Regions from separate parts of the Pseudoalteromonas sp. T1lg10 genome, predicted to be linked through region 2. Evidence: predicted binding sites of a transcription regulator. Region 2 holds the regulator's gene; the other holds the start of a gene.
What was found. The regulator NrdR, encoded in region 2, represses ribonucleotide reductase genes. The targets are predictions, from matches to a motif close to AAACACNANATNTNGTGTTT.

Region 1: the regulator NrdR is predicted to act here: its motif matches at 1,494-1,513, upstream of nrdA (class 1a ribonucleoside-diphosphate reductase subunit alpha).

The regions. Positions count from the first base shown of each region.
Region 1 covers NZ_PQBV01000001.1:60,301-63,719, forward strand. The annotation lists gene nrdA (class 1a ribonucleoside-diphosphate reductase subunit alpha) at 1-1,338, opposite strand, end outside; gene ubiG (bifunctional 2-polyprenyl-6-hydroxyphenol methylase/3-demethylubiquinol 3-O-methyltransferase UbiG) at 1,844-2,554, opposite strand; partial or broken gene gyrA (DNA topoisomerase (ATP-hydrolyzing) subunit A) at 2,746-3,419, shown strand, end outside.
Region 2 covers NZ_PQBV01000004.1:556,953-560,371, forward strand. The annotation lists gene glyA (serine hydroxymethyltransferase) at 138-1,394, shown strand; gene nrdR (transcriptional regulator NrdR) at 1,544-1,993, shown strand; gene ribD (bifunctional diaminohydroxyphosphoribosylaminopyrimidine deaminase/5-amino-6-(5-phosphoribosylamino)uracil reductase RibD) at 1,995-3,140, shown strand; gene C2M17_RS04915 (riboflavin synthase) at 3,143-3,419, shown strand, end outside.

The sequences.
Region 1 (3,419 bases), on a different contig from region 2:
GGTTGGTAAAGCGATTTCCAGACACAGGTTAGACTGGCGTATCGGTGCAACCTTGGCATCAAACGGGCTGTGAGTATTACAGTGGTCAACGTTCTGCAGGTAGATACGGCCTGTGCTGGCACGCTCTTGTAAAAACATCGAGAAGAGTTCAATGGCCTTGATACGCTTCTTACGAATAGACTCATCTTGCTCGTATTTTACGTAAAGCTCTTCAAACAGCTCCTGATCTTCAAAGAAGGCATCGTAAAGACCCGGTACATCCGATGGGCTGAACAGGGTGATAAAGCCGTCTTTGATCAAACGGGTATACATCAATTTGTTGAACTGCACACCGTAGTCAAGGTGACGTACACGGTTATCGTCAACACCACGGTTGTTCTTAAGTACCAGTAGGTTTTCAACCTCTAGGTGCCAAAGCGGGTAGAACAGAGTCGCGGCACCGCCACGTACGCCGCCTTGCGAACAGCTTTTAACCGCCGTTTGGAAGTGCTTATAAAAAGGTACGCAGCCTGTGTGGTAGGCTTCGCCGTTGCGAATTGGGCTACCTAAGGCGCGAATACGACCAGCGTTGATACCGATACCAGCGCGCTGAGATACGTATTTTACAATCGCCGATGAAGTGGCGTTAATTGAATCCAGGCTGTCGGCACATTCGATCAGTACGCATGAGCTGAACTGACGCGTTGGTGTACGCACGCCCGACATAATAGGCGTAGGCAATGAGATCTTAAACAAAGACACCGCATCATAGAAACGCTTCACATAATCAAGGCGCGTCTCTTTGGGGTAATCTGAGAACAGGCTGGCAGCAACCAAGATATACAGGAACTGGGCGCTTTCATAAATATCGCCGGTGACGCGGTTTTGTACCAGGTACTTACCTTCCAGCTGTTTAACGGCAGCATAGCTGAAGTTTAAATCGCGGCTATGGTCGATAAACTGATCCATCTGCTCGAATTCCGACTGAGTGTAGTCGGTCATTAAATGCTGATCGTAACGCTTGTCTTCAACGAGCTTAACAACATGATCATACAGCTTAGGTGGCTCAAAACGACCATAGGCTTTTTTACGCAGGTGGAAAATAGCCAGACGCGCCGCCAAATACTGGTAGTCAGGCGTATCTTTAGAGATCAAGTCCGCCGCCGATTTGATAATCGTTTCGTGAATATCTTCGGTGCGAATGCCGTCATAGAATTGAATATGGGACTTAAGTTCTACCTGAGATACAGATACATTATTGAGCCCTTCAGCGGCCCAAGTAATGACACGATGAATTTTATCTAAATCCAACGCTTCCTTACGTCCATCGCGTTTGCTAACAGATAACTGTTGAGTCATAGTTATTGCCCGTAATTATAATTAGTTGTATTAGCGCACAGCTGTTAAAAGTATCTTTTTCAGCTATTGCAGGCGATGTATTTACTACGTTTTAGCATACCTTCGCTTTGCGCCATCGCCCACGGCCACCAAGCATTTAGAGCTGTATAAGATTCAAACACTAGATATGGTGTTTTCATCATTGTGATTCACAAGATAGTGGGGTCTGCGTGTATTTGCAAGAGGTGCAAACTGTGACAATCTGTGGATAAGTCGCCACGGTTAGTGACCGTTAACCTTCAAACATTTTTAACTCTGTCGGTCAGCGAAAAGCAACGTCAAAAAACACAAATTTAATGATTTTTTCCAAGTCTAACCGACTGGGTTTTTTATCATCAAGTCGACCATCTTTTCATCACGCTAATTCTTACCAGCGCACTATATCTGGTGTTTAAAAAATAACAAACCACCAGATATAGTGTATCCGCAGTTTTAAAAAACGCCAGGCGGATTCGCTACACTTGCGTTACGCCAGCTTTTCAAAGTGCAAAATGTAGTTAACGTCTAGGTCCTGGCCTAAGGTGTATTGTTTAGTCAGTGGGTTGTAGCTTAGCCCGGCACTGTGGCGAACTTTGAGCCCGGCCTGTTCAGCCCATTGGATAAGCTGCGATGGGCGAATGAACTTTTTATGGTCGTGGGTACCCTCGGGCACAAGTTTAAGTAATTTCTCGGCGCCAACAATGGCAAACAGATAGGCCTTGGCGGTTTTATTTAAGGTTGAGAAATAAACCTGGGCACCGGGTTTGGCAAGGGCGGCAGCGCTAGCTATCACGGATTGCGGATCCGGCACATGCTCAAGCATTTCCATACAGGTCACAATATCGAAACGCTCTGGATGCTCCGCCGCATATTGCTCAGCGGTAATTTGTTGGTAATCGACTTTAACACCAGACTCTAAACTATGGAGCTTGGCTACATTCAGTGGCTCACGACCCATATCTATGCCGGTGACCTTGGCCCCGAGTTTGGCCATGCTCTCGGCGAGGATGCCACCGCCACAGCCTATATCCAGAGTTTCTTTGTCGGCTAGGCCGTTGGCATGTTGGGCGATAAAGTCCAGGCGCAGGGGGTTTATTTCGTGTAAGGGTTTAAATTCGCCATCGAGATCCCACCAGCGCTGTGCTATGGCTTCAAATTTTGCAATTTCATCCGTATCTACATTTTGATGTTCGGTCATAAAAAACTTCCTCGTTCGTCTGAGGCCATTATACGGGGGGATTTTGTGAAATCGCAAAGATTTAGCGCCTGTAAAAATAAAAATTATGTGATAGCATGGGCTGAGATAATAACGACAATGGGGCAGGTGATAAGCCGAGTTAAACTCGTGCCGATTACACCCTGTCGCAAATAAGAAGGAAAGTGATATCAATGACTGATCTCGCCAATGAAGTCCTTCCGGTTAATATTGAAGATGAGTTAAAGAATTCCTACCTGGATTACGCCATGAGTGTAATCGTAGGACGTGCGCTTCCCGACGTTCGTGACGGCCTAAAGCCGGTACACCGTCGTGTTTTGTTCGCCATGAATGAACTCCGCAATGACTGGAACAAACCGTATAAAAAGTCTGCCCGTGTAGTGGGCGACGTCATCGGTAAATACCACCCGCACGGCGACAGTGCCGTATATGACACCATAGTACGTATGGCGCAGCCGTTTTCACTGCGTTATATGTTGGTCGATGGCCAAGGTAACTTTGGTTCCGTGGATGGTGACTCGGCGGCGGCGATGCGTTACACCGAAGTACGCATGGCAAAACTTTCCCAAGAGTTATTAGCCGACTTAGAAAAAGAAACCGTTGATTACGTGCCTAACTATGACGGCACCGAGCAGATCCCCGATGTATTACCGACCAAGGTACCTAACCTGCTGGTTAATGGTTCATCGGGTATCGCCGTAGGTATGGCGACCAATATCCCGCCGCACAACCTAACCGAAGTGATCAACGGCTGTTTAGCGCTTATCAAAGAGCCGCAAACCACCATTGACGAGCTGATGGAATATATTCCAGGCCCGGACTTCCCAACAGCGGCCATTATCAATGG
Region 2 (3,419 bases):
TATCATTTTTTTAGGGCTGTGAAAAAATTTCAATCCCTGTTTAAATAAGCTCAACCTTAGCCAATAGGCAAACGCGCCGTTTAAGCGTACAATAGCGGCCTTTCATATCGACAATCACGTTGCACCTAGGAGACAGCATGTTAGAACGTAACATGAACATTGCAGACTTTGACCCAGAATTAGCTAATGCGATGAACGCAGAAGTAGCTCGCCAAGAAGAGCACATCGAGCTTATCGCATCAGAAAACTACTGTAGCCCTCGCGTACTTGAAGCACAGGGTTCACAGCTAACTAACAAATATGCAGAAGGCTACCCGGGTAAGCGTTACTACGGTGGTTGTGAGCATGTTGACGTGGTTGAACAACTGGCTATTGACCGTGCGAACGAGCTATTCGGCACCGAATACGCAAACGTACAGCCGCACGCGGGCTCACAAGCAAACGCCGCTGTTTTCCAAGCACTACTTCAGCCACACGATACCGTACTAGGCATGAGCCTGGCACACGGTGGTCACTTGACTCACGGTGCGCACGTAAACTTCTCAGGTAAAATGTACAACGCTATTCAGTACGGCCTAAACGAAGCAACCGGTGAAATCGATTACGATCAGGTTGAAGCGCTAGCGCTTGAGCACAAGCCAAAAATGATCATCGGTGGTTTCTCTGCTTACTCAGGTATCGTTGATTGGAAACGTTTCCGTGAAATCGCTGACAAAGTAGGTGCTTACCTGTTTGTTGATATGGCTCACGTTGCTGGCCTTATCGCCGCTGGTGTATACCCAAGCCCAGTGCCTTATGCGCACGTGGTAACAACCACTACGCACAAGACGCTTGCTGGTCCTCGTGGTGGTCTAATCGTTTCTAACTGTGGTGACGAAGAGATCTACAAAAAGCTAAACAGCGCCGTATTCCCAGGTGGCCAGGGTGGTCCTCTATGTCACGTAATCGCGGCTAAAGCGGTTGCTTTCAAAGAAGCGCTACAGCCTGAATTTAAAGCATACCAGCAGCAGGTTGTTGCTAATGCTCAAGCCATGGTTGAAGTGCTACAAGAGCGCGGTTACAAGGTAGTTTCGGGCAAAACCGACAACCACCTGTTCCTTCTTGACCTGATCGACAAAGACATCACAGGTAAAGATGCCGATGCTGCCCTTGGCAATGCCAACATCACGGTAAACAAGAACTCGGTACCAAACGATCCGCGTTCACCGTTCGTAACTTCTGGTCTACGTATCGGTTCTCCGGCTATCACTCGCCGTGGTTTCAAAGAAGCCGAAGCGAAAGAGCTAGCTGGCTGGATCTGTGACGTACTAGACAATATCGAAAGCACTGATGTTCAGGCACAAGTGAAAGAAAAAGTGAAAGCAATTTGCGCTAAGTTCCCTGTTTACGCATAACAGTGTGAAATAGCTATTACACAAATGTTTGTGTATGATAAAGGCCGCAATTTTTGCGGCCTTTTCGTGTTTATGGGGTGCTAATGTGCACAGTAAACACGATGTAGTAGCTTGCGGCCTTTTTGTTATCTACAGGAACCCCATTCACTATGCATTGTCCTTTCTGCAGCGCTAAAGACACCAAGGTAATTGACTCACGTCTGGTCGGTGGTGGCCACCAGGTTCGTCGTCGTCGCGAATGCAATGACTGTCACGAACGTTTTACCACCTTTGAAGGGGCGGAATTAGTGATGCCAAGGGTGATCAAGCGTGATGGTTCCCGTGAGCCCTTTAATGAAGACAAGTTGCAAAATGGCCTGCATCGCGCCCTCGAACGTCGACCAGTAAAAACAGAACAAATCGATGAGGTGGTGCATCAAATTAAATCGCAAATTCGCGCCACTGGCGAGCGTGAAGTCAGCTCACAACTGATAGGCGAATGCATTATGGAAGCGTTGAAGGGTCTGGATAAGGTCGCTTATGTGCGCTTTGCTTCTGTCTATCGCTCGTTTGAAGATATCCGTGAATTCGGTGAAGAAATCGCCCGCCTAGGAGACTAAGATGATCTTCAGTGCGGACGATAAGCGTTATATGCACCGGGCCATTGAGCTGGCGTATCTAGGTCGATTCACCACCACACCCAATCCCAATGTCGGCTGTGTGCTGGTTAAAGATGGTCAGATTATCGGTGAAGGTTTTCACCAACAAGCGGGGACAGCACATGCTGAGGTGCATGCACTTGCGGCGGCCGGTGACAAGGCCGAAGGCGCTACCGCTTATGTAACCCTGGAACCCTGCAGCCATACCGGCCGTACCGGCCCCTGTGCCGGCGCCCTGATCAAAGCCAAGGTGGCAAAAGTCATATGCGCCATGCAAGACCCTAATCCACAGGTCAGTGGTCGCGGCATGAAGATGCTGGCCGAGGCGGGCATAGCAGTCGCATCCGGTTTGCTTGGCGATGAAGCCGAAAAGCTAAACCTCGGCTTTTTAAAGCGCATGCGCACCGGGCGCCCCTATGTTACCTGTAAGCTGGCCGCCAGCCTGGACGGTAAAACCGCCCTGGCTAATGGTGAGAGTAAATGGATCACCGGCCCCGAGGCACGTAAAGATGTGCAGGCGTTTCGCGCCCAGCACTGTGCCATTTTAAGTGGCGCCGATACCGTGCTGGTGGATGACGCTAAGCTCAATGTGCGTTTGGACGACACGCAACTGGCCGAGTATGTGCTGCCGGAGGTGCGCCAGCCGCTGCGGGTGATCTTAGATAGCCGTTATCGGCTGACCCCGGATTTAGCGCTTTTTCAACAGCCCGGCGAGATATTATTAGTGCGCTCACGCACAGCCAGTGTGACGCGCAAAGAGCTTGATAAACAGTCCGTGTGGCCCAACAATGTAACCGAGTTGATGTGCGAAGGCCTTGAAAATGGCCAGGTTAATCTCGACGCCTTGCTGGCGGAGCTGGCGCAGCGCGATATTAACTCAGTTTGGTTGGAGGCGGGGGCGACCCTGGCCGGTGCCATGGCGCAGCAGCAACTTATTGATAGCTACATTGTTTATATTGCGCCAAAATTAATGGGCAGTGATGCCAAAGGCTTGTTAACTATGGGCCCCTTTACGGCCATGACTCAAGTGCCAACCCTGCACTTTAGCGATATGACCCCAGTTGGTGAGGATATTCGCCTTACCTTAGAACAACTTAGAGTAGAATAGCCATGTTTACAGGCATTATTGAAGCAACGGGCACGCTCAGCTCCCTGACCTTGGTTGATGGCGACTTAAGCGTGCGCGTACAAAGTGACAACTTGGACATGAGTGACGTAGCGCTTGGCGACAGTATCGCTACCAATGGCGTCTGTTTGACCGTTACTGAAAAATTCAGCGATGGTTTTAGTGCTGATGTCTCAAAAGAGACCTTGTCACTGACGCGTTTTGCGCATTACCAGCGCGGCCAGCGGGTCAATTTAGAAAAGGCTCTGCAGCCGATTTCAC